Regions from separate parts of the Bacillus daqingensis genome, predicted to be linked through region 2. Evidence: predicted binding sites of a transcription regulator. Region 2 holds the regulator's gene; the other holds the start of a gene.
The links. The regulator LexA, encoded in region 2, represses DNA repair genes until DNA is damaged. The targets are predictions, from matches to a motif close to CGAACATATGTTCG.
Positions count from the first base shown of each region.

Region 1: uvrB (excinuclease ABC subunit UvrB) is a predicted target of LexA. The motif match lies at 1,818-1,831, and genes of this name have one in related genera.

Region 1 covers NZ_JBHSGK010000011.1:168,261-180,636, reverse strand. Annotated here, with positions in the region: gene uvrB (excinuclease ABC subunit UvrB) at 1-1,718, opposite strand, end outside; gene ACFO4L_RS10470 (hypothetical protein) at 1,915-3,189, opposite strand; gene ACFO4L_RS10465 (S41 family peptidase) at 3,425-4,915, opposite strand; gene ACFO4L_RS10460 (DUF2500 domain-containing protein) at 5,104-5,472, opposite strand; gene ACFO4L_RS10455 (peptidoglycan DD-metalloendopeptidase family protein) at 5,624-7,198, opposite strand; gene ftsX (permease-like cell division protein FtsX) at 7,233-8,126, opposite strand; gene ftsE (cell division ATP-binding protein FtsE) at 8,116-8,802, opposite strand; gene ACFO4L_RS10440 (c-type cytochrome) at 9,040-9,414, opposite strand; gene ACFO4L_RS10435 (YitT family protein) at 9,494-10,390, opposite strand; one part of gene prfB (peptide chain release factor 2) at 10,581-11,609, opposite strand; one part of gene prfB (peptide chain release factor 2) at 11,611-11,682, opposite strand; gene secA (preprotein translocase subunit SecA) at 11,737-12,376, opposite strand, start outside.
Region 2 covers NZ_JBHSGK010000003.1:474,795-487,170, forward strand. Annotated here, with positions in the region: gene mutS (DNA mismatch repair protein MutS) at 1-2,325, shown strand, start outside; gene mutL (DNA mismatch repair endonuclease MutL) at 2,285-4,129, shown strand; gene ACFO4L_RS03670 (class I SAM-dependent methyltransferase) at 4,129-4,908, shown strand; gene miaA (tRNA (adenosine(37)-N6)-dimethylallyltransferase MiaA) at 4,905-5,849, shown strand; gene hfq (RNA chaperone Hfq) at 5,875-6,120, shown strand; gene hflX (GTPase HflX) at 6,190-7,461, shown strand; gene ACFO4L_RS03690 (methionine gamma-lyase family protein) at 7,501-8,745, shown strand; gene glnA (type I glutamate--ammonia ligase) at 8,945-10,288, shown strand; gene lexA (transcriptional repressor LexA) at 10,408-11,028, opposite strand; gene yneA (cell division suppressor protein YneA) at 11,215-11,514, shown strand; gene ACFO4L_RS03710 (YneB family resolvase-like protein) at 11,511-12,179, shown strand; gene ACFO4L_RS03715 (DUF896 domain-containing protein) at 12,217-12,376, shown strand, end outside.

The sequences.
Region 1 (12,376 bases), on a different contig from region 2:
CGGCGTGTCGTTTCATCGATCGCCACCTGCATGGAGTTCGTCATTTTATCTGCGTACATAATAACGTGACCGTTCGAGTTACGAGCCGCCCGTCCCATCGTCTGAATCAGCGAACGCTCTGCCCGGAGGAAGCCTTCTTTATCCGCATCCAGAATCGCAACGAGTGACACTTCCGGAATGTCGAGTCCCTCCCGAAGCAGGTTAATCCCTACAAGGACGTCGAATTCTCCCTGACGCAGTTCACGGATAATTTCAATGCGTTCCAGCGTTTTAATGTCTGAATGAAGGTACTGCACTTTAATCCCGACCTCTTTTAAATAGCTCGTCAGGTCCTCCGACATTTTTTTCGTCAGCGTCGTGACAAGCACACGTTCACCGCGCTCGCGCCGCAGCCGGATCTCTTCAATCAGATCATCAATCTGTCCTTCAATCGGCCGCACATCAATCGTCGGATCGAGCAGTCCGGTCGGCCGGATGATCTGCTCTACCATTTCTTTTGTATGCTCAATCTCATACGGACCTGGTGTAGCAGATACAAACACGATCTGCCGGATGTGCTTTTCGAACTCTTCAAACTTTAGCGGACGGTTATCTTTTGCCGAAGGAAGCCGGAAGCCGTGGTCAACCAGTACATTTTTACGGGCCTGATCGCCATTGTACATGCCTCGGACCTGCGGCAGCGTCACGTGGGACTCGTCAATAATAATGAGGGAATCCTCCGGGAAATAGTCAAGCAGTGTGTACGGAGTTGCCCCGGCCTCCCGGAACGTCAGATGCCGCGAGTAGTTCTCAATTCCGGAACAGTATCCGAGCTCCTGCATCATCTCCAGATCGTAGCGTGTCCGCTGTTCCAGCCGCTGAGCCTCCAGCAGCTTGCCTCTGTCATGCATATCCTTTAAAACGGTCTCAAGCTCCGCCTCTATGTTCTTCATTGCACGCTGCAGCTTTTCTTCCCGTGTAACGAAGTGGGAAGCCGGAAAGATAGCAGCGTGCTGCCGTTCGCCTAACACTTCTCCAGTCAGCGCATCTACTTCAGTGATCCGGTCGATTTCATCACCAAAAAACTCCACTCGTAAACAGTGTTCATCGCGGGAAGCCGGGAATATCTCCACGACGTCTCCGCGCACACGGAACGTTCCCCGCTGAAAGTCGATATCGTTCCTCGTATACTGCACATCGACGAGCTGTCGCAGCAGGTCATTGCGTTCACGCTCATCGCCGGTCCTTAATGACACAACAAGATCCCGGTATTCCTCCGGGGAACCCAGGCCGTAAATGCAGGAAACGCTGGCCACGATGATGACATCGTCGCGTTCAAACAGTGAACTCGTCGCGGAGTGGCGCAGCTTATCAATTTCATCATTTATGCTGGCATCTTTTTCGATAAACGTATCCGACTGCGGAATATATGCTTCCGGCTGATAATAGTCATAGTAGCTGACGAAATATTCGACCCGGTTTTCCGGGAAAAACTCTTTAAACTCGCTGTACAGTTGTCCGGCAAGTGTTTTGTTGTGAGCAATGATCAGCGTCGGCTTTTTCACCCGTTCGATCACGTTGGACATCGTAAATGTTTTACCTGTTCCGGTAGCCCCCAGCAAGGTCTGGAATTTCTCTCCCTGCTGAATGCCTTCTACGAGCTTTTCAATTGCTTGCGGCTGATCGCCTGCAGGCTTGTATTTGGATTCTAACTTAAATGGATAGGTTTCAACAGCCACGTTCTGTCACCTTGCCTTCCCTCATTAAACTTTATTCTCCTCATCTAATACCCGATTTTATCCTGATTCACCCATTATATCACGAAATGCAGCTCCGTGCGAACATACATTCTGTTCCTGATTTGGAAGCAGTCCGTCCGGTCTTATACGTCAAAAAACTGTTCCGGAAATGTTCCGGAACAGCCGCGCAGCACAGTCAGCTGCTTTTTTCTTCGTGAGTATTTTCCTTCTCTTCGTCAGCACCTGCGGTTTCTCTGCGATCCTGACGAAGGACGACAAGAGAACGGAGTCCGCGCAGCGATAAATTTGTGTTCTCGTCATCCGGAATAAACAGGCATCCGATTAAATAATGATCGTTCTCATAAATCGACGCCTGCGCAATTCGCTTTTCGCCGTCGCGGTCTACTACTTCCAGCTTCGCATACGCAGAACTCTGTTGCAGCGCTTCGTAAAATGCGGCCTGCGTTTCCACCTGCACACCGTTTGTCTTGACGATGGTTTCGCCCGGCAGAATGTTCAGCTTCTCAGCAGTCGATCCCGGCAGTACACCAAGCACCGTCAGCCCGTTTTCCCGTGCGGTATAAATGCTGACACTTCTTCGGTCTGCTGCCTCAAACGCCCATCCGGCGCTCGCACGGCCGAGGAGAACAACAGCGGCGGCTGCGTAAATCATTACCGGCATAAAGAAAGAGGCTGCGAAGAAAGCACCGGCAAGAAGAGCCGTCACAAACAGTCTCGCTCCAACTCGCTCCGATGCGACATCTGGATAACTAGACTGCGCCTTCACCTGATAGCCGAGCAGAAACGGAATCAGCATAAAGCCAAACGTTCCGGTCCCTCCGTCCAGCAGCGGCCACCATCCCTGTGAAACAGCTCCTCCCGCTGGAACGAGCACCACCGCAGGCATCAGCCAAAGGTTCGATACGGTGTGAGCCCCGACCATTTTGCCGCGAGGACTATTCTGCAAAAGCGGAGAAGAAGAAGCCGCCGTTCGGAATAAAACGGCTTCAAGCAGCATAAGCGTTACGAGCAGCACGCCCAAGTGAAGCATATTCACTTCCTGAAGAGACGCAAGCATACCGTTCAGCCAGGCAGAATCGGTGCCCCCGGCTGGTAAAAAGGGCAGTAGAAGCATGGTAACAGCTGCGGTTACCGTAAAGCTGTACCAGGAAGCATGGCGGAGCGGAAGCTGAAGCAGCCAAACTGCTGTAAACAGCAGCAGAAGTGCATAGGACAGCTCGACCCCGGTTACGACAAAAACAACCGCTGCAGTGAATCCGGCGATCAGTGCTTTAGGTACCGGTGAAAGCAGCGCACTGACAACGTCATGCACCTTCGTATGAAAATGACGCCTCTCCCGCTTTACACGTTTTATATGATAAAGAAACAGCCCAAGCACAAATATGTATGTCAGCGGATGCAGAAACAGTCTGCCAACCGCCGTTAACGCTTCAAGCAAAACGGATCCCATGGTGATTCCCTCCTAAACAAACCTGTATATTCTATTCTAAAGGAATTATTGGAAAAGAACAGCATTTTTCGATTAACTTTTCGTATCATTTCTCACCATTATACCCATATATTTTATCAATAATAGTCCGCTTTATACGATCAGGTGAACAAACGCATGATATTCGGGGACACAACGTGATGTGTTCATGAAAAAGAGACTCCGGAAGCGGATCCGGAGTCTCCCTTACAATTATTTACTGAGCCTGTTCCAGCAACAGGTTGAGTGCCTCCTGATACTGAAGATCGTTTTCCTGATCCTGAACGGATTCAATGATCCGTTCCTGAATCGCATCAGCAGTTTCTTCGTTGATCTCGCCGCTTGCATCAAGTCCTTCATCCTCCTGGAACGAGCGGACGGCGTCTTCTGTTGCTTCATCAAAATAGCCGTCTGTCCGATCGGTTTCGTAACCGAGGCCTGTCAGCATTTCCTGTGCACTTTCGACATGCTCACTGAACATATCGAGTACGAGCGGTTCTTCCGCATCAATCGGCGTGCTGTAGAAATAATCAGGCTGCTCAACTTCTACGGTCGGACTGACACCTTCCTCATTGATGTCATTGCCGTCTGATGTAAGCCAACGGAAAAGTGTCAGCTTGAGCTGACTGCCGTCGTCCATCGGCATTGTCTGCTGAACGGTACCTTTGCCGAACGTCGTCGTACCAACGATATCGTGGCCGCCTGCTTCTTGCAGAGCCGCTGCCAGAATTTCAGATGCAGAGGCACTTCCTTCATTAATTAATCCAACAATTGGATAATCCTTTTCTTCTTCCAGATTGGAAACGTGCCGGGTTCTGTCTCCTTCCCGGTCCTCGATCTGAACGACTGTTTCTCCACCAGGAATAATCAGGTCTCCAATGTCTTCAACACTTTGCAGATATCCGCCGGGATTACCGCGGACATCGATCATCAGGCCATCGATGCCTTCTGACTCAAGCTCACCAAGCTCTTCTTCAAACCGTTCAGCTGTATTTTCAGAGAAAGAACGGATTTCAAGAACTCCGATGCTCTGGCCGTCCTGTTCCACAATGTCTCCGTATACTGTTTCCACCGGAATTTCATCGCGCACAACATCGACGTCCATATAGTCCGACATTCCGGGACGGTCTATCGTCAGCGTGACCGTCGTTCCTTTTTCCCCGCGAATTTTCAGTACGGCATCATAAAGCGAAAGTCCTTCTATATCTTCTCCATCAATTTCGATAATCTGATCATTTGGCCGAAGTCCTGCATCTTCCGCCGGCGAATCGCGAAATGGTGCCACGATCGTAACACGGCCGTCTGTCATGCTGACTTCTGCCCCAATCCCTTCAAATGACGATTCCAGTGAGTTCATAAATTCCTCAGCGGTTGATTCATTCATAAAGTCAGAAAAAGGATCATCTAACGTTTCAATCATTCCGGAGATGGCCCCTTCGATAAGCTGCTGCTCATCTACATCTTCCAGATATGTGTCAAGAATCATTTCCATCGCACGCTGTATCTGATCATCATCCGGCTCGGAACCGGTGCTTTCGGTGCTGCCCTGGCTGCTGTCATCATCACTTTCGGCAGATGCCTGCTCGGATGTATTTTCCTGCGGTGCCGCTTCCTGATTGTCTGAAACAGACAGATATGCAAACATACCGCCCGCACCGATTAACAGTGCGAGAACAAATACGACCGGCAGAAATATTCGATTGTTCATATTCCCACCCCATTCATAGCGAAAATGTCTTCCCCCTGATCGATCAGGTATTGTCTACAATCATAACAGAATCCACTTAAAAATTGAAAGAAAGCAAAAACCGTTACATAATATTTCACAGCGATGAAAGCAAGCAATCATATGTTAAAAAACGAGAACATCCCATAATCGGGACGTTCTCAGCTGAATCAAGCAGAGAAATGATGCATGAACGAAACGACTCTTGTTCCTTGAAGAACTGCCGTTCCTTTCTCTCCCTCTTTCATTTGAGCATCGAGCCTGCTGCTTACACGATATTCCTGCCTGCTCTCATCACTGAATTGCAATGTGACAAAATACGTTCTTTTCACCTGGCTTCTTCCAACTGAGAAACCGCCTCCACTCCGGCCCGGACTTGATCGACGTTTCGATTCCTTTCGTTTGGATACTATGCGGACGTTCCAGGATTCTTCGGGCTGTTTATTGTTTTCCAGCCACTCTTTCAGCCGACTCCCATTCCTAATCAAAGCAACTCCTGCGAAAATGGCAGCAAGTAAGGCAATGATTATACCATCCATGCATATCCCTCCTTCGTACATTTACGTAAAGCTGCTTTTTAACGTTTCACCAGCTTACACAAAAGGGAGCCCCTTTGAAATGAAAGAAGAGAATCAACAAAATACCGCCCGGCATGAGAGCCGGACGGCGAAATAGTGGATTCAAGTTTAGTTATGGAAGATACGATGCCGGATTGACGGCAGATGAACCGCCGGCATATCCCCCGGGGTGAACCTCAAAGTGCAGGTGTACACCAGTTGAAACTCCGGTAGTTCCCATTGTGGCAATCACTTCGCCGCGGCCGACACGGTCCCCTGCCGACACGTTCATCGAAGCCAGATGTGCGTAAAGCGTCGCGTACGTCTGTCCGTTAATGACATGTGTCACGACAACGGTGTTTCCATAACCGCCCATCCATCCTGCAGAAGATACGGTTCCGCTTTCTGCAGCATAAATATTTGTGCCGCCGTCACTGCCATAATCGATTCCGCGGTGCGGCCGGACATCTCCGTGCACCGGATGGCGCCGGTTTGGATTAAATCCTGATGTAACACGTCCGTCTGCCGGGCGGTGGAACGTCGCTGATCCGGATGATGGTGCAGCTTGCTCCGATGAAGTACTTTCCGAAGAGCCAGAGCCGGACGAGCTTTCAGAGCTGCTCTCAGAAGAATTGGAGCTGTTTGAGCTGTTTGAGCTGCTGGAACTGCCGGAACTGCTTGAACTGCTTGAACTGCTAGACGAGCTTTCAGAACCGGATGAAGCAGCTACCTGTGTTTCTTCCTCTTCTTCCTGCTGGCGACGCTCTTCTTCTTCACGACGTTCCTGCTCGCGCTGGCGTTCTGCTTCTTCCTCTTCTTCTGCCTGGCGCTGCTCCTCAGCAGCTCGCTGACGCTCTTCTTCTTCGCGCTGGCGCCGCTCTTCTTCCTCACGTGCGCGTCGCTCTTCTTCTAAGCGTCGTTCCTCTTCGATCCGACGCTGCTCTTCTTCCCATTCTGCCAGCTCCTGCTCGGCAGCGGCTTCCTGGGCAGCAAGAAATTCTGTTTCTTCTTCAAGTGAGAACAGACTGTCTTCCAACACATACCCTCGTTCTGCCAGTTCTTCTAAAAGCGTATCTTTCTCCGCTGTCTGTGCTTCCAATGAAGCCTGAAGAGACTGAAGCTCTGCCATCTGCGTTTCTAACGCTTCCAGCTGCTCCTCCAGCTCTGCTGTGGCACGTTCCAGCGTTTCCATATCTGCTATGTGTTCATCGAGAATCTCCCGGTCCTGGGAGGCTATGTTATGAAGCGTCGACACCCGTTCAAGCAGATCGCCAAAGCTTTGTGCGCCTAAAATCACTTCAATGTAGCGGACAGAACCGCCGGACTGATGCATGGAGCGTACGCGCTCCTTGAGCACGTCATCCCGCTCGTCAATCCGGATTTCGGTTTCTTCGATTTCTTCCCGAAGCTCCTCTGTCCGATCGGTTGTCGTATCAATTTCTCCCTGCTTCTCGTTCATCTTACCTGCAGTTTCACTCATTTGTTCATCGAGGTCCCGAATGTCTGTCTGCACTTCGCCGATTTCACGTTCGACTTCATCCAATTCCTCTTCCGTTTGTTCCGCTTCCTGTTCTGTTTCTTGCTGCTGTTCCCGGTACTCCTCGATCTGTTCCTCCAGCTCATCACCGGTGTTGTCCGCGAAGGCAACACCGGGAGAGAGGAGGAGCAGGCCTGCAGAGAAACCAAGCAGTGTCTTCCGAATCGACATCTGCACTGCCCCTTTCACTAGTAGATTGTATGCATTAAATACGAAGGAATTTTCTTACACTCATCAGGCTTCCCCAAACACCGACGACCGCTCCGATCACGAGCAGGAGGATCGATGTCTGCAGAATCAGCGGATTAGCCGGAAGGAAGTTGAAAAACTCCAGCCCGGTCGCTGTTCCGATTGAATCATAGAAGCGCTGATAACCGTAAGTAAGCAGAATAATCGGTATCGCTGCACCGAAGACGCCCAGCAGCAGACCCTCTATAAAGAATGGCCAGCGGATAAAGCTGTTCGTCGCTCCTACAAGCTTCATAATCTGTATTTCTGTCTTACGTGCCATGATCGTCAGCTTAATTGTATTGGCAATAAGAAAAACGGCTGTAAAGAGCAGCCCGACAATCAGTACCAAACCGACGATACGAACAAAGTCTGTCGCTGCAAACAGCTGTTCAAAAATATCGGATCCGTATTCAATATCATCTACATAGCTTAACGAATCAATTTCCTCAGCTACAAGTTCTGTATCCTGAGGATCCACAGCTTGTACGACAAACACATCATTCAGCGGATTTTCATCCCGGAGGTTTTCAAAATAATCACCTTGTTCGCCGAGGCTTTCAATGAAGTTGTCCAGCCCCTCATCTCGCGGAATAAATTCCACGTCCTCGACTTGATGAATGGTGCCAATCGAAGCCTCCAATTCTTCCTGTTCGGCTTCTTCTGCTTCTCTGTCAACAAAGACGCGGACTTCCACGTCACTCTCCAGTGAATCTGCAAAATGATTTACGTTTAATATCACCATGAGAAAGGCGCCGACAACGAGCAGCATGACCGTTACGGCACTGACAGATGCAAACGTCATCCAGCCGTTGCGGACGATGTTTTTTCCGCCTTCTTTCATGTGCCGGCCGACTGTTCTAGCTTTCATAGCCGTATGCCCCCCTTACTTCATCACGGGAGATGCGGCCGCCTTCGATCGCAATGACACGCTTTCGCATGTTGTTTACGATGCTGCGGTTATGTGTAGCCATGACAACCGTTGTGCCGCGCTCGTTGATTTCCTCAAGAATGTGCATGATTTCCCACGAGGTATCCGGGTCCAGGTTCCCCGTCGGTTCGTCTGCAATGAGAACGGCCGGGCTGTTCACAATTGCTCTTGCAATGGCGACCCGCTGCTGTTCCCCGCCGGAAAGCTCATGCGGCATAAACCGCGCTTTGTTTTTCAGCCGTACGATATCGAGAACGCTCATGACACGCTTGCGGATATCGTCGCGCCCCGCTTCAATAACCTCCATCGCGAACGCCACGTTCTCAAACACCGTCATCGATGGAAGCAGCTTGAAATCCTGAAACACAACGCCGATGTCACGTCTTAAGTACGGAACATGACGTTCCTTCATCAATCGCAGATTCTGGCCGTTGATTACAATATCTCCCCGGGTAGGCCGCTCTTCCCGGTACATCATTTTAATAAAGGTTGATTTTCCTGCGCCACTCGGTCCCACTACATAAACAAACTCGCCTTTTTGTATGTATACCGTTAATCCGTTGACCGCCATGACGCCGTTCGGATATGTTTTCCAGACGTCTTTCATTTCGATCAAAATGCATCACTTCCCACTATAAAAAGTCCCATTTTCCCCTATCACAAAACACTACGATTGTCGTTCTTTGTCGATTTTCTCGAATCGTCAACTTTGCTATTATACCACGAAGCGTTTTTAAAAAAAGCAACAGAAAGTTTACAATTTCATTTCAAAACGCAAGAAAAAAAGCACCTGACATGGTTAAATAACCTGAATCAGATGCTCTCTTCACATATGTGTTTGCAGACTCCTGTATTATCCTTGGTCTTCTACCCATGCTGCTACGTCTTCAGCGTCATCGCCTTCAACGAGGTCAGCCGGCATGCTTCCAGGGCCTTCCTGAATCGCACTAAGTACCTCATCGAAGGAATATCCTTCAAGTGCTGGACCTGTTCCGCCTTCCAGCTCACCGCCGTGACAGGAAGCACAGTTACCCTGGTAGAGCTCTTCCCCGTTTGCGAGATCGTACTCTCCATCGTCTCCGCCGTTGTTGTTGTCAGCAGCTTCCTCATTCGTGTTGTTCGCGTTGTTGTCTGCCGGGTCGTTGGCAGGCTCGTTGTCTCCACCGTTATCTCCGCATGCTGCAAGCAGCAGAGAAGCAGCAAAAAGACCTGCAACCATTTTCTTCATACATTCCCCTCCTCGAATTAAAAAATACATAAAAGAACTGGCAGGATATAGAAATCCCGTCTTAACCATTATAACCGATTCACCGTCTTTTGAAACCTTCTCCAAGAACTTCCGACGTATCACTTACGATTACAAACGCACTGGGATCGATAGTCCGTACGAGCTGCTTCAATTTCGTTATTTCATTGCGACCGACGACACAGAGGAGTACAGGACGATCGTGGTTTGTATATCCCCCGTAACCGGCAAGCTTAGTCACTCCACGGTCGACCTGCGTGAGCAATCCTTGTTTGACCTCTTCCTCATATTCAGAAATAATCATGACCATCTTCGAATAGCCGAAGCCGATCTGCACGATGTCGATTGTCTTCCCTGTAATGAACAGCGCAATCAGCGCATAAAGGGCAAACTCAAATCCGAATATAAACGCGGACGATGTAACGACAAGGCCGTCCATAACAAAGACGCACGCCCCAAGCGACATCCCGGTGTATTTATTGATAATTTGAGCCGCAAGATCCGTTCCCCCGGTCGATGAATTCGACCGGAACACGATGCCAAGTCCGACGCCGACGCCGACGCCCCCCATAATCGATGCGAGCAATGGATCCGTTGTTGTCGGCTCCCAGTTTCTCGTTAAGTAAACGACGTACGGTAAAAATAACGTCCCGATCAGCGTTTTGCCTCCGTAAAACAGACTTCCGCTGATGCTCCCGCCAAGCAGAAGCACGCCTGCAATAAAGAGCGGGATGTTGAACGCCCACTGCGTATAAGCAGGCTCAAAGCCGAAAACGTGCAGAAACAAGGTGGAAATACCGGCTACGCCGCCGGATGCAATCTGATTCGGCAGCAGGAATAAGTTAAACGCAATCGCGACGATTGCCGCTCCGACTAATACGTGGCCAATTTCGAACACCGCTCTTGTAAACGGAGTTCCCGGCTTGGCAGTACCGCGCCGGTTCATTTTTTTCATCATATGTAAACGCCCCCGTCAGAAAAATCCTTCCGTAGTATATCACCAGTGGAAATGCTTGTAAACGCGGCTCCGCTAACGCTTTACCACGTTGTAGCAGCGCCTGTTATCAGAGGCGCTCAATTGCTTATTAAAAAATCCTGCGCACATAAAAAAGCACCGGAACGATCTGCTCCGGTGCTCTCCTGCTTGCTTATTGAATACGCGAGCGCAGGTAGGAATCGATGAACTGCGTCAGATCACCGTCCATAACGGCCTGCGTGTTGCCCGTTTCTGAATCCGTTCGATGGTCCTTTACCATGTTGTACGGGTGAAAGACGTAGGAGCGGATTTGACTGCCCCAGCCGATTTCAGACTGTTCGCCGCGGATTTCTTCCGCTTCTGCGCGCTGGCGGTCCAGCTCCTGCTGATAGAGCTTTGCTTTCAGCATTTTAATCGCTTTTTCCCGGTTCTTAATCTGTGAGCGCTCGGACTGACAGCTCACAACCGTATTCGTCGGAATGTGCGTCATCCGCACGGCAGAATCCGTCGTGTTCACGTGCTGACCGCCTGCTCCGCTTGATCGGAAGGTGTCGACGCGAATATCTTCCGGTGAAAGGTCGATTTCTACATTGTCATCCAACTCCGGCATAATGTCACACGACACGAACGACGTATGACGTCTGCCGGAGGAATCGAATGGAGAAATACGCACGAGACGATGCACGCCCTTTTCTGCCTTTAAATAGCCGAAGGCATTATGCCCTTTTATCAGAAGCGTGACGCTTTTCACGCCGGCCTCATCTCCTGGCAGATAGTCGAGCGTTTCCACCTGAAAGCCCTGCGCTTCGGCCCAGCGGGTGTACATGCGAAGCAGCATCGATGCCCAGTCCTGAGATTCTGTTCCGCCGGCACCAGGGTGCAGCTCCAAAATAGCATTATTCGCATCATGCGGCTCGGATAGCAGCAGCTGCAGCTCGAACTTCTGCAGGTCACGTTCGACGGCCTTCACATCGTCTACTAACTCTGTTTTCAGCTCTTCATCGTTTTCTTCTTTGACGAGCTCGTAGGAGACGTCCATGTTATCCAGCTTTTCCGCCAGGTCACGGTACGTTTCCGTCATCGCCTTCAGCGCATTGTTTTCCGCGATGACCTTTTGCGCTTCCTCCTGGTTGTCCCAAAAGGACGGATCAGCCATTCGTTCTTCCAGTTCTGCTACGCGGGTCTCCTTTTCTTCGAGGTCAAAGAGACCCCCTGAAGTCCGCCAGCGTACCGGCCATATTTTCGAGCTTTTGTCTGATTTCTGCCATTTCCATTGTGTATCACTCCATTAGTTATTCCCGTCACGGCGAAAGCCGGCGGGGTGCCGGCTATTCTTCTTTTCCGTGGCAATTTTTATACTTTTTACCGGATCCGCACGGGCAAGGATCATTGCGCCCGACCGTATCGCCTTTAACGTAAGGCTGGGTCTTCCCCTGCTCCTGCTGTTGCTGCTGTTGCTGCTGTTCACCCGGCGTGCGGTGAACCGCTTTTCCTTCTGCTACCTGCTGTCGCTGCAGGTTCGACTGAATCTGTGCTTTCATAATATAGCGGGATACTTCCTCTTCAATGGAAGCTACCATCGTTTCAAACATTTCGAAGCCTTCAAATTTATACTCCCGCAGCGGATCGTTCTGTGCATAGGCACGCAGATGAATCCCTTGACGAAGCTGGTCCATCTGGTCAATGTGAGCCGTCCACTTCTGGTCGACGGTACGAAGCAGAATAACCCGCTCAAACTCACGCATCTGCTCCGGCGTGAACTCTTCTTCACGCATATCATAATCCTTTTGTACGCGCTCGACAATCAGCTCTGTCATCTCTTCGGGATCGAGGTTTTTCAGCTCATCCTCAGACACTTCCGAAGAAGCAAAGACGGTCATGTTCATATACTCTGCCAGTCCGCTGAGGTTCCAGTCCTCCGGCACCTCTTCTTCCGGTGTATACGAATTGACGACACGCTCTACTGTG
Region 2 (12,376 bases):
TATAAAGTTGCTCTTTGTGAACAAACAGAGGATCCTCAAACGGCAAAGGGTGTCGTTCGACGTGAAGTTGTGCAGATTATCACTCCTGGCACGATTATGGGGAATGGTCTTCAAGATGCCCGCAATCAGTATGTCGCCGCTATGACTGGAGAGGCCGCAGCGTATTCCGTATTTGCAGCAGATTTAACAACGGGTGAAGCCTATGCATGCAGAGCTGGAACTGTCACCAGAGCGGTTGAAGAGCTGCTTTCGTACAGTCCAAAAGAGGTTATTCTGTTAGAAGGAAGCTCTCTTTCCGAAATAATAAATGAGCGCACTGAGGCATTTATTACACATTTGCCGGCGCCAGCTGACACGGCTGATGAGGCAGCGGAGCTACCGGAAGACTTGCAGGCAGGAGCTTCCCTGCTGACCTCCTACCTGTATCAGACCGCAAAAAGGAGCCTTGAACACCTGCAGAGATTTGCAGAATATACGCCGTCCCGATACTTACAAATCGATCATTACTCGAAACGTAATTTGGAAATTACAGAAACGATGAGAGACAGAAGCAAGGCGGGCTCATTGTTCGGTGTGCTCGATTATACGCAGACTGCTATGGGGACACGCAGGCTGAAGCGGTGGCTCGAAAAGCCGTTGTACAGTCAGTCGGATGCTGAAGAGAGACATCTGCTTACAGAAAAGCTTTTGGATCGGTTTCTGGAGCGTGATCAAATCAGAGAACTGCTCAAGCACGTGTACGATTTGGAACGATTAAGCGGCAGGATCTCATTTGGTACAGTAAACGGCCGTGAACTGCTGCAGCTGAAAAAATCGTTGCAGCAGCTGCAGCCGCTTGCAAGTGTCCTCACCTCGCTTGAGTGCGGGCCAGCTTCCAGGCTGGCTGCTGAAATGGTTCCGCCGGATGAGCTGATTGAACTGCTCGAATCGAGCATTTCGGAAACGGCGCCGGTTTCCATTACGGAAGGCAGCGTCATAAAGGATGGATACGATCAGCAGCTGGATCAATACAGAGACGCTATGACAAACGGCCGAAGCTGGATCGCCTCGCTCGAAGCAAAGGAGAGGCAGGCCACAGGCATTAAGTCACTAAAAATCGGCTTTAATAAAGTATTTGGGTATTATATAGAAGTTTCGAAAGCTAATATAAATCATTTACCAGAAGGCCGGTACGAACGTAAACAGACGCTTTCAAACGCCGAGCGTTATGTCACACCTGAATTAAAAGAAAAAGAAAAAGTGATTCTTGAAGCGGAGGACAAAAGCGGGCGACTGGAATATGAGCTGTTTACAGCTATTCGGGATCATGTTAAAACATTCATTCCCCAGTTGCAGTCTGCCGCTTTGTCAGTAAGTTCCCTGGACGTGCTTCAAAGTTTTGCTGAAGCAGCTGAACAGCATCACTATGTAAAGCCTGTGTTTAACCAGAAAAAAAACATCTCACTTTCAAGGTCGAGACACCCGGTGGTTGAATCTGTAATTGATGCCGGTGCTTATATCGAAAATGATTTTCAACTAACCTCTGAGCAGGATATGCTGCTGATTACGGGGCCGAATATGGCTGGTAAAAGTACGTACATGCGTCAGCTGGCATTGATTGTCATTATGGCTCAAGCAGGTTCTTTTGTTCCGGCTGATCAGGCAGAGCTTCCTTTATTCGATCACATATTTACTCGAATCGGCGCAGCGGATGATCTTGCCTCCGGGCAGAGTACATTTATGGTAGAAATGAATGAAACGAGGCGTGCAGTCGATGAAGCGACGTCTCGAAGCTTGATATTGCTCGATGAAATCGGAAGAGGGACATCGACTTACGACGGAATGGCACTCGCTCAGTCCGTTATCGAGTACATTCACAATCGAATCGGGGCAGTCACGCTTTTCTCTACTCATTACCACGAGCTTACAGTGCTTGCTGAGAAATTGAGCCGTCTAGAAAATGTCCATGCAACTGCTCGTGAAGATAACGGGGTGCTGACATTTCTGCACCGCATTCAGCAAGGTCCTGCCGATAAAAGTTATGGAATTCACGTAGCGCGACTTGCCGGGCTGCCGGATGAACTGATTCGAAGAGCAGATGATATATTACGGACCTTTGAAAAACGAAATCGTAAACGTACGAAGGAAACGCAGCAGGTGGAGCAGCTTTCACTGTTTCCGGAAGCGGAAACCGAACACCCCGTGCTGGAAGAGCTGAAAAAGGTCGATCTCCTTCACATGACACCGATCGAAGCGGTAACGTATTTAGACAAGCTGCAGCGTCAAATAAAGGGGGAGGATGAGAATGAAGCGCATTCAGAAGCTGGACAGCCTGCTCGCAGATAAAATTGCAGCGGGTGAAGTTGTAGAACGACCTGCTTCTATCGTGAAAGAGCTAGTAGAAAATGCTATTGATGCTTCTGCAGCTTCCATCCGCGTGGAAGCAGACGAAGGAGGCATCAGCCGTCTGCGGGTCATGGATGATGGACAAGGCATCTCACGCGAGGATCGTGAGACCGCGTTTGAACGCCATGCAACAAGTAAAATTCAATCGGACAGAGATTTATTTCGAATCCGCTCGCTGGGTTTTCGCGGGGAAGCTCTTCCAAGTATCGCCTCTGTTTCTGAACTGCAGATGACAACGTCAGATGAAGGAGAAGATGGGGAAACTTTGCTGTATCGCGATGGTATCCTGAAGGAACGAAAGCCCGCTGCACCGCGCAGAGGAACGGATATTACAGTTCAGAAGCTTTTTCACCGCACTCCCGCCCGATTGAAGCATTTGAAGAGTGTTTTGACAGAAGCAGGGCATATCTCCGATGTCATCAACCGAATGGCATTGGCTCATCCCGAAACGAGATTTGAGCTTTTTCATAATGGGAAAAAGCAATTTTCAACACCAGGCGATGGAAAATTATTAAACGTCATGAGACATGTATACGGCTCACGGACAGCTGTGTCGATGAAAGAGTTTCACGCATCGAATGCTGATTTTGAAATAAAGGGCTGCGCAGCCCTCCCGGAGCATGCTAGAGCCGGCAGGTCTTATATTACCGTCATTATGAATGGCAGATTTGTAAAAAGTCAGGTAGTCGTCCGTGCCATATTGGAAGGGTATAAATCACTCCTGCCTATCGGACGCTATCCTATTATTTGTGTGCATATTACACTGGATCCTTCACTAATCGATGTAAATGTTCATCCGTCGAAGCTTGAAGTAAGGCTTAGTAAAGAAACAGAGCTAGCCCATTTTATGAAGCAGGAAATAGTGAAACTGTGGCAAAAAACTGATTTAATCCCTACCGTCACACATGCTGCACATTCGATGCGAAAACAGCAGTCGGAAGCGATACCGCTTTCTTTTTATCCAGAAGAAACTGCTAAATCAGATGCTGTGCGCGAGCCGCCGAGAGAGGCATCTTCTTCTAAAACGACTGAGTCAACAACCGATTTTGACGAGATGTCCGGTCCATCCCCTGAATCGAACTCTTCAGAAAAAGAGGAGCGCGCAGAACATGCTCAAAAGGACGGTAAGTTCCTTGAACCGCAAGACTTCCCTGAGCCCTCAGTTCCATCGCTGGAGGTCGTTGGTCAGTTACACGGAACGTATATTATCGGTCAAAATGAAACCGGCATGTACTTGGTCGACCAGCACGCAGCTCAGGAACGGATCAACTATGAGTATTACTTAAAAAAACTCGCTTCACCCGCAAGAGAACTGAAAACATTGCTGGTTCCGATTACAATTGATTTAGCCGCGCGGGAAGCTGCGGCTGTGAACGAATATCATACCCAGCTTGAAGAATCGGGTATCTATTTGGAACCGTTTGGAACTTCATCTTACCTTGTTCGGGAATGTCCCACTTGGTTTCCCAAAGGCGGCGAAGAAAGAGCGGTCTATGAGCTGATTGATTACGTGACAAAATCAGGTAAAATTGATCTTTCCATTTTTCGAAATGACGCAGCAGCACTGCTTGCTTGTAAAGCATCCATTAAAGCTAACCACAGTCTTCCTCACACGCAGATGCAAGGGCTGCTGGAGCAATGGAGAAAATGTGAAGCCCCTTATACATGTCCGCATGGCCGCCCGGTGATGATTCATTTCTCCACATATGAAATAGAAAAAATGTTTAAGCGGGTGATGAACTGATGGACATCCCCGTTGTAACAACCGGCAGAAAAAACGCTGAACGGTACCGGCCGTACGCGGAGGATTTTGCACATCGATACGGGTTGGAATTCTGTGAAAGGCACGGCTCTTTTTCCAACACCGTGCGTGCACGTCCGGCATTTCTTGCTGGGGGCGGCAGCCTTCGTCTCTATGCAGCGGAAAATACACGGCCGCTGACCTTCCATCCGAGTTCAGCTCATTTAAGAGTGCACGATCAGCAAAACGGCAGCTTGGACCCATTGATTCGTCTTATGCCCGAAATAAGCGGTGCCGACGTTCTTGACTGTACATTTGGTATGGGCAGCGACAGTTTGCTGATGGCATGGAATGGCGCTAACATAACGGCGCTTGAAAGCAGCTGGCCGATTTATATTTTAATGCATGAAAGTATTGACATGGCTGAGAAGCTGGATGCTCCATTTAACGACGCAGCAAAACGAATCAAGCTCATAAATGCTCGTGCCGAAGCATTTCTAAAGACGTGTGAAGATAATCAGTTTGACTATGTTTATCTGGATCCTATGTTTGACAAACCGGTGTCTTCATCCGCGGCAATCGACCCGCTGCGGGAATTTGCTGATCATGGGGAGCCGGACCTTCACTTTATAAAAGAGGCGGAACGGGTCGCAGCCAGCAGACTCATTCTCAAAGATCATTATACAAGCAGTCGTTTTGATCAATTGGGCTTCAAGCGGCTTTACCGGAAGCACGCCTCATTTCACTACGGCTATATAGATTGCGGGGATGAGTTAAAGTGAAAAAAGAAACACTGATTATTATAGCGGGACCGACAGCTTCAGGAAAAACAGAGCTTGCGTTAAAAGCTGCGGCGGAAGTTGATGGCGAGATTATAAGCGGAGATTCGATGCAGATCTATCGAGGTCTGAACGTTGGAACAGCAAAACCGACTGAAAAAGAGCTGCTGCAAATTCCTCATCACCTGATCGATGTTGTGCCTATGTGCGGATCATTTTCGGCAGCCGATTTTCAACAGGGGGCAGCAGACGCGATTCGAGATATTCGCAGCAGAGGTAAAACGCCAATTCTATGCGGAGGAACAGGACTTTATATTCAGAGTCTGCTTTACGGCTATCAGTTTTCTTCCGCCGATTCTGACCCCGAAGTCAGAAAGAAGCTTGAAGATCAAGCTCATAAATACGGTGGGGCCGCTCTATATAAAGAATTGAAAGAAACGGACCCTGCTGGAGCAGAAACAGTGCATCCTCATAATGTAAAGCGAGTCATTCGAATGCTTGAAATTAATGCAGTAACGGGAGCGCCCGTATCCAGCATAGAAGAAATTGCAAAGGAGAGTCCTTACCGCTTTTTACTTTGCGGCCTCGCTCATGATCGCGAGGTTTTATACGACCGGATCAACAGACGTGTTGAGCTGATGGCTGCATCCGGTCTTATAGAGGAAGCTGAAAAGCTTTATGCGGAATGCGGAATGAATGCGCAGGCTTCCCAGGCCATCGGTTATAAAGAGCTGTTCCCTTATATTCGCGGTGAACAGGAGTTGGATGCTTGCCTCAATCAGCTGAAGCAGAATACGCGCAGATTCGCAAAGCGGCAGCTTACTTGGTTTCGGAATAAGCTGCCAGTAACGTGGTTTGATTTGAGCGGGGACAGGGAAGAAAGAGAAAAAGCGGTTATCGGTGAGATCTCCCGTTTTGCCGGTCCGCCAAGACAATCATTCTGATTTATTCAGGAGGGGGAAGAGCAATATGAAACAGCAGCCAGTTAATATTCAGGACCAGTTTCTTAATCAACTGCGTAAAGAAAGCATTCCGGTTACCGTTTTCCTGCTGAACGGCTTTCAGCTGCGTGGACTTGTTAAAAGCTTTGATAACTTCACCGTTATACTCGACACAGATGGAAAACAGCAGCTCGTTTATAAACACGCCATTTCTACTTTTTCCCCTCAAAGGAACGTCCAGTTTAATCAGGATAAACCTGCTCCCTCGTCTTAATGAAGAGAGCCCGGATGAATGGTTCATGCCGGGTTTTTTTCTGCAGGTCAGCTTTAAAGGAGGCGGAGAATGACAAGTCATTACGAAACGGTCATATTAACAGGTGTACGTAAGCAGCAGCAAAGTGAACAATCATTCGACTACCGGATGGATGAGCTTTCGGCTCTGACAGAAACTGCAGGGGGAAAACCGGTGGCCAGGGTCATTCAGACGTTAAAGGCACCTCGTGCAGCAACATACATAGGTCCAGGAAAAGTGGAGGAGCTTTCAGCAGCAGCCGAAGAGCATGAAGCCGGGCTCATCATCTTCAATGATGAACTTTCGCCAACGCAGCTGCGAAACCTGACTGCAGCTCTGCCAGCTGCAGTCATTGATCGAACGCAGTTGATTTTGGATATATTTGCTCAAAGGGCCAATTCCAGAGAAGGTCAGCTGCAAGTTGAACTTGCACAGTTAAGCTATACGCTGCCGAGGCTGCGAGGCCAGGGAACGTCCCTTTCGCGACTTGGAGGCGGAATTGGAACACGTGGGCCTGGTGAAACGAAGCTCGAGACCGACCAGCGCCATATACGAAGCCGGATGGCCGAGCTTAGACGCAGGCTGAATGAAGTGACAAGCCACCGTTCGCGCTACAGGGAAAACCGGAAAGAAAAAGAGGTCTTTCAAATCGCCCTGGTAGGCTACACGAATGCCGGTAAATCGACGTTGCTTGAACAGTTGGCAAAAAGCGAAACGTTTATAGAGGATAAGCTGTTTGCGACACTGGACCCGCTGTCGAGAAAAGTCAAGCTGCCTTCAGGATTTCAGTTCTTATTAACCGATACAGTTGGTTTTATTCAACAACTGCCGACAACGCTCATAGCCGCATTCCGATCAACTCTTGAAGAAGTGAAGGAAGCGGACTTTCTCCTGCATATTGTAGACGCTTCTCACGCAGATGCTGACAACCATGAAGCTTCGGTACATTCGCTGTTAGACGAGCTTGGCGCTGGGACTGTACCTGCAATGACGGTTTATAACAAAAAAGATCTAATAAAAGGACATCATGTTCCGTCAGCAGGTTCCGGAAACTCAATTGCAGTCAGCGCAAAGGATCCCCATGATATTGCGCTTCTGTTTCAAAAACTTGAGCAGCAGCTGAAGGCACAATTTCTTCCTTACGTCGTCCGCTTTGCAGCTTCGGAAGGTAAATTTCTGCATCGATTAAAACAGGAAACAATTGTTACGAATGAAACTTTCAATGAAACGACCGATGAATATGAATTTTCTGGCTACGCACCTGCCGAGACGGCTATAGCCAATGAAGTGATGAGAAAGAGGAGGGAAAAGCCGGAGACTTAACCGGCTGTTATTATGATGGAACGATCTACGATTACTGCTATGAGTGAAGCTGTCCACCGCAGCTTGTTGGAACGGTTTTTCACAATAGGTAAAACGGTAGAAACAAATCAAAAGCGAGTGTTAAATGCATTCCGAAAAGCGGAGGTGTCTGATTTTCATTTTGCGCCGTCTACAGGATATGGGTATGACGACGCGGGAAGAGATAAGCTCGAAGAAATATATGCCGATGTATTTACTACTGAATCAGCACTTGTCAGAAGCCAGTTTGTCTCTGGTACTCATGCGATCAGCACCGCTTTATTCGGCGTGCTGCGGCCTGGTGATGAACTGCTTTATATCACGGGCCGCCCCTATGACACGCTTGAGGAGGTGATTGGATTAAAAGGAGAAGCTGGGGGCGGTTCTCTTAAGGATTACAATATATCGTACAGAGAAATTGAGTTAACAAACGGCAGCATTGATGTTAATGAAGTGTTAAGGCAGATAACTGACCGAACAAAAGTGATCGGAATCCAGCGTTCCAGAGGGTATGGAGATCGTCCTTCCATAAAAATAAAAGAGATGGAGCAGGTCATTCGATCGCTAAAAGCCGTTTATCCGGATGTAATTGTGTTTGTAGATAATTGTTACGGTGAATTTGTGGAAGATAAAGAACCGGGCCACGCAGGTGCTGACTTAATCGCTGGTTCGCTGATCAAAAATCCGGGGGGAGGCTTAGCGCTTACCGGAGGTTATATTTGCGGGAGGGATGAGTTGCTGAAGAAGTGTGCAAATCGCCTTGCAGCTCCCGGAATTGGAGCAGAAGGGGGCGCGACGACAGGAGTCCTGCATGGTATGTTTCAAGGCTTTTTCCTTGCTCCTCATGTTGTTGGCGAAGCACTCAAAGGAGCTGTATTCACGGCAGCTCTTCTCGAAAAAGCAGGGATGACCGTCGACCCGAAAGCTTGTGAAGCGCGCACAGATTTAATACAGTCTGTTCATTTTAACTCTGCCGAAGAAATGACGGCCTTCTGCCAAACAATTCAACAGTATTCCCCAGTAGATGCGCATGTCACCCCACAGCCTTCTCCAATGCCGGGATACAGCGACGATGTCATTATGGCAGCCGGTGCATTTGTTCAAGGCGCAAGTATTGAGCTTTCAGCTGACGGGCCGCTGCGACCGCCTTACCGAGCATATGTCCAGGGCGGGCTCACGTTTGAACATGTAAAAACAGCAGTAACGGAAGCGGCCGCTGCAGCTGTGTCAAATGGAATAAGCAGAGAACACGAGAAAAACAGATGAAGATGGATTATAGGTGAGATAAAAGGCGATGATTTCAGTCAAAAGCACATGAACCACGATTTTGATTGTCAGAAAATTTCCCTGTTAGATTATCTGACAATCACCTTTTCATCACTCGTAAAGTTCGGTAGGATACAACTATCGCAGTTTTCAGAATTACCTGAAGCTGTTCAGATTATCGAAGGAGGAGAATATAAACATGAGCAATACGACTAAAAAAGACATAATGAAAATGGCTGAGGAGGAAAACGTTAAGTTTATCCGACTACAGTTCACTGATTTGCTGGGAATCATCAAGAACGTTGAAATCCCGGTGGACCAGCTTCCAAAAGCGCTCGACAATCTGATGATGTTTGATGGATCCTCCATCGAAGGTTTCGTTCGAATTGAAGAATCCGATATGTATCTTCATCCGGACCTTGAAACGTGGGTTGTATTCCCTTGGACTCCCGAAAAAGGAAAAGTGGCTCGTCTGATTTGTGACGTTCACAACCCGGATAAAGACCGCACGCCGTTTGCCGGTGATCCACGCGGAATTCTTAAAAAAGTACTTAAAGAAGCAGAAGATCTCGGATTCTCCGACTTCAATATTGGACCTGAGCCGGAATTCTTCCTGTTTAAAAATGATGAAAACGGAGAGCCGACTCTTGAACTTAATGATAAAGGCGGATATTTTGACCTTGCGCCTACAGACCTTGGGGAGAACTGCCGACGCGACATCGTGCTTGAACTGGAGGATATGGGCTTTGAAATTGAAGCTTCCCACCACGAGGTAGCACCTGGTCAGCATGAGATTGACTTCAAATACGCGGATGCTGTTACAACAGCTGATAATATCCAGACGTTTAAGCTCGTTGTTAAAACAATTGCGCGTAAACACGGATTGCATGCTACATTCATGCCAAAGCCGCTTTTCGGTGTGAATGGTAATGGAATGCATGCAAACATGTCTCTTTTCCGCAGTGAAAAAGATAATGCATTCTATGATGAGTCAACAGAAACTGGCATGAGTGAAACAGCTATGCAATTCCTGGCTGGTATTCTTAAGCATGCAGATGCTTTTACTGCCATTACGAATCCAACCGTTAACTCCTACAAACGACTCGTACCAGGTTATGAAGCACCTTGCTACATCGCATGGTCCATGCGTAACCGTTCACCGCTCGTGCGTATTCCTTCTTCACGTGGTCTTTCCACACGTATCGAGGTACGCAGCGTAGACCCTGCAGCTAATCCGTATCTGGCAATGGCAGCACTTCTGGCAGCAGGCCTTGACGGGGTGCGCAAGAAGCTTACTCCGCCAGAAGAAACAAACCGCAATATCTATGCGATGGATGCACAGGAGCGTGAAGCAGAAGGCATCCAGGCGCTTCCTGCATCACTGAAAGAAGCGATTGAAGCATTGGCAAAAAACGAGACGATTACGAAATCACTCGGAAGCCATGCTCTGGAACACTTCATTGAAGCGAAAGAAATTGAGTGGGATATGTTTGCCACCCAGGTTCACCCTTGGGAGCGCGAGCAGTACATCCAGACGTATTAAGAATAGCGAAGAGCTGTCCGCATCCGGACAGCTCTTCTTTTGTGAATTTAGCCGCATAAAACAGCAGCGCCTCCTGATTGTTCAGGAGGCGCTGCTGTACAGTCATCGGTTATTCCCGTTTAATGAAGCGTGCGGAACACCCCGACAACCTTACCGAGAATTTGAACGTAATCTAAGATGATCGGCTCGAGAGAAGCGTTTTCCGGCTGAAGGCGGAAATAATCCTTCTCTTTAAAAAAACGTTTGACAGTAGCTTCGTTTTCATCGGTCATGGCTACGACAATATCTCCATTATCCGCATGGGCCTGCTGGCGTACAACGACGTAATCACCGTCGAATATACCGGCTTCGATCATGGAATCACCAGAAATCTCCAGAATAAACGATTCTTCATCCTGTGCGAGACTAGCCGGAAGTGGAACATACTCTTCAACATTTTCAATCGCGGTTATCGGCTGCCCGGCCGTTACCTTACCAATTACAGGAACAGAGATGGACGGGGTATGCGCAATAGACTGGTCACCCTCCTGACCAATAACTTCAATCGCTCTCGGCTTTGTAGGATCGCGACGAATAAAGCCTTTTTTTTCTAATCTGGAAAGATGGCCGTGAACGGTCGAGCTGGAAGCGAGACCGACTGCTTCACCAATCTCTCTGACGGACGGAGGATAGCCTTTATCCTTGACCTCATCCCGGATAAAATCGAGGATCGCCTGCTGCCGGGTGGATAATTTCGTCATGTAAACACCTCATTATTTTAGGTTAGAAACATTCGAGCTTATATTTCCTTATGGAAAAGTATAGCATGAGAACAAAGGTTTCGCAAACGTTCGTTCTATTTTAATGTTGACACGAACGTTCGTTCCTTGTAAGCTGTTTATAGAATGTACGAACAAATATTCCTGCGAACAAAGGGGCGAACAGTTATGATCAGGCATTGGAACATCACAGGACCAGTAACATCACTACTTGCAGCAGCTGCTATTTTCTCAGCAGCCGGGGTAACCGGAGAAGATCATCCTGTTATGCCGGCCGACGGCGAACACGTGGTGAAGGAAGGTGAATCACTTTGGACTGTAGCTGATTCTATGTCTGAAGAGCTGGACATGAAGCTGGAAGAAACCGTATACTGGCTGAAGCAGGAAAATGAGCTGGACAATGAAACAATTTATCCTGGACAATCATTAACCGTACCAGGCGAGTGGATTGGAGTGGCATCAGAGTGAATGCTTTTATATACTGCCGCGTAAGCACTGAAAAAGAAACACAGCAAAGTTCGTTGGCACGGCAGGAAGAAGAGCTGGCGGCAGCTGCAAAAGAATGGGGAATGAATACGGTACAAATTGAACGGGAGGAAGCGAGCGGTTATGACGTCGACAGGCCTGGGATTCTCACGATCCTGGAGGGAATGAAAGAAACTGAAGATGCTTGTTTGCTTATTCAGGATGAAACCCGGCTTGGACGAGGGAATGCCAGGATGGCTCTACTGCACCAGCTTCGTAAATATGACTGCACTGTTTATTCCATTAAGGATAATGGGAAGCTGCAAGTTTCAGAGACTGATTCAATGGTATTGGAAATTGTATCGCTTGTCGAAGAATATCAGCGCAAGCTTCAAAATGCGAAGATCAAGCGCGGGATGAAGAAGGCGGTTGATGGCGGCTACAAACCTCACAATAATTTGGAACGGCATCGCCTCGGCGGCCGTAAAAAAATGGAGGTCCCGGTAGAGGAAATCGTCCGGCTTCGTCACAACGGAATGACGTTTCATGAGATTGCAGTCATGATGCGTGGGCTTGGATTTACGGTTTCCAAAGCTACTGCTCACAGAAGGTACCGGGAATACGTGAATGAGAGCAGACTGCTTGAAAACGATTCTGTGAACCGGTAAAATGAACCTATTATTTATAATTGGAGGCATGTTACAGGTGATCAGTAAAGAAAAACTCGACCGGATTAACCTATTAGCTAAAAAAGCTAAGGCAGACGGTTTATCTATCAAAGAACAAAAAGAACAAAAAGAGCTGCGCCAGGAATATTTAAAAAACGTTCGCAGCAGTTTTCGTAATCAACTGAGCTCTGTTAAAG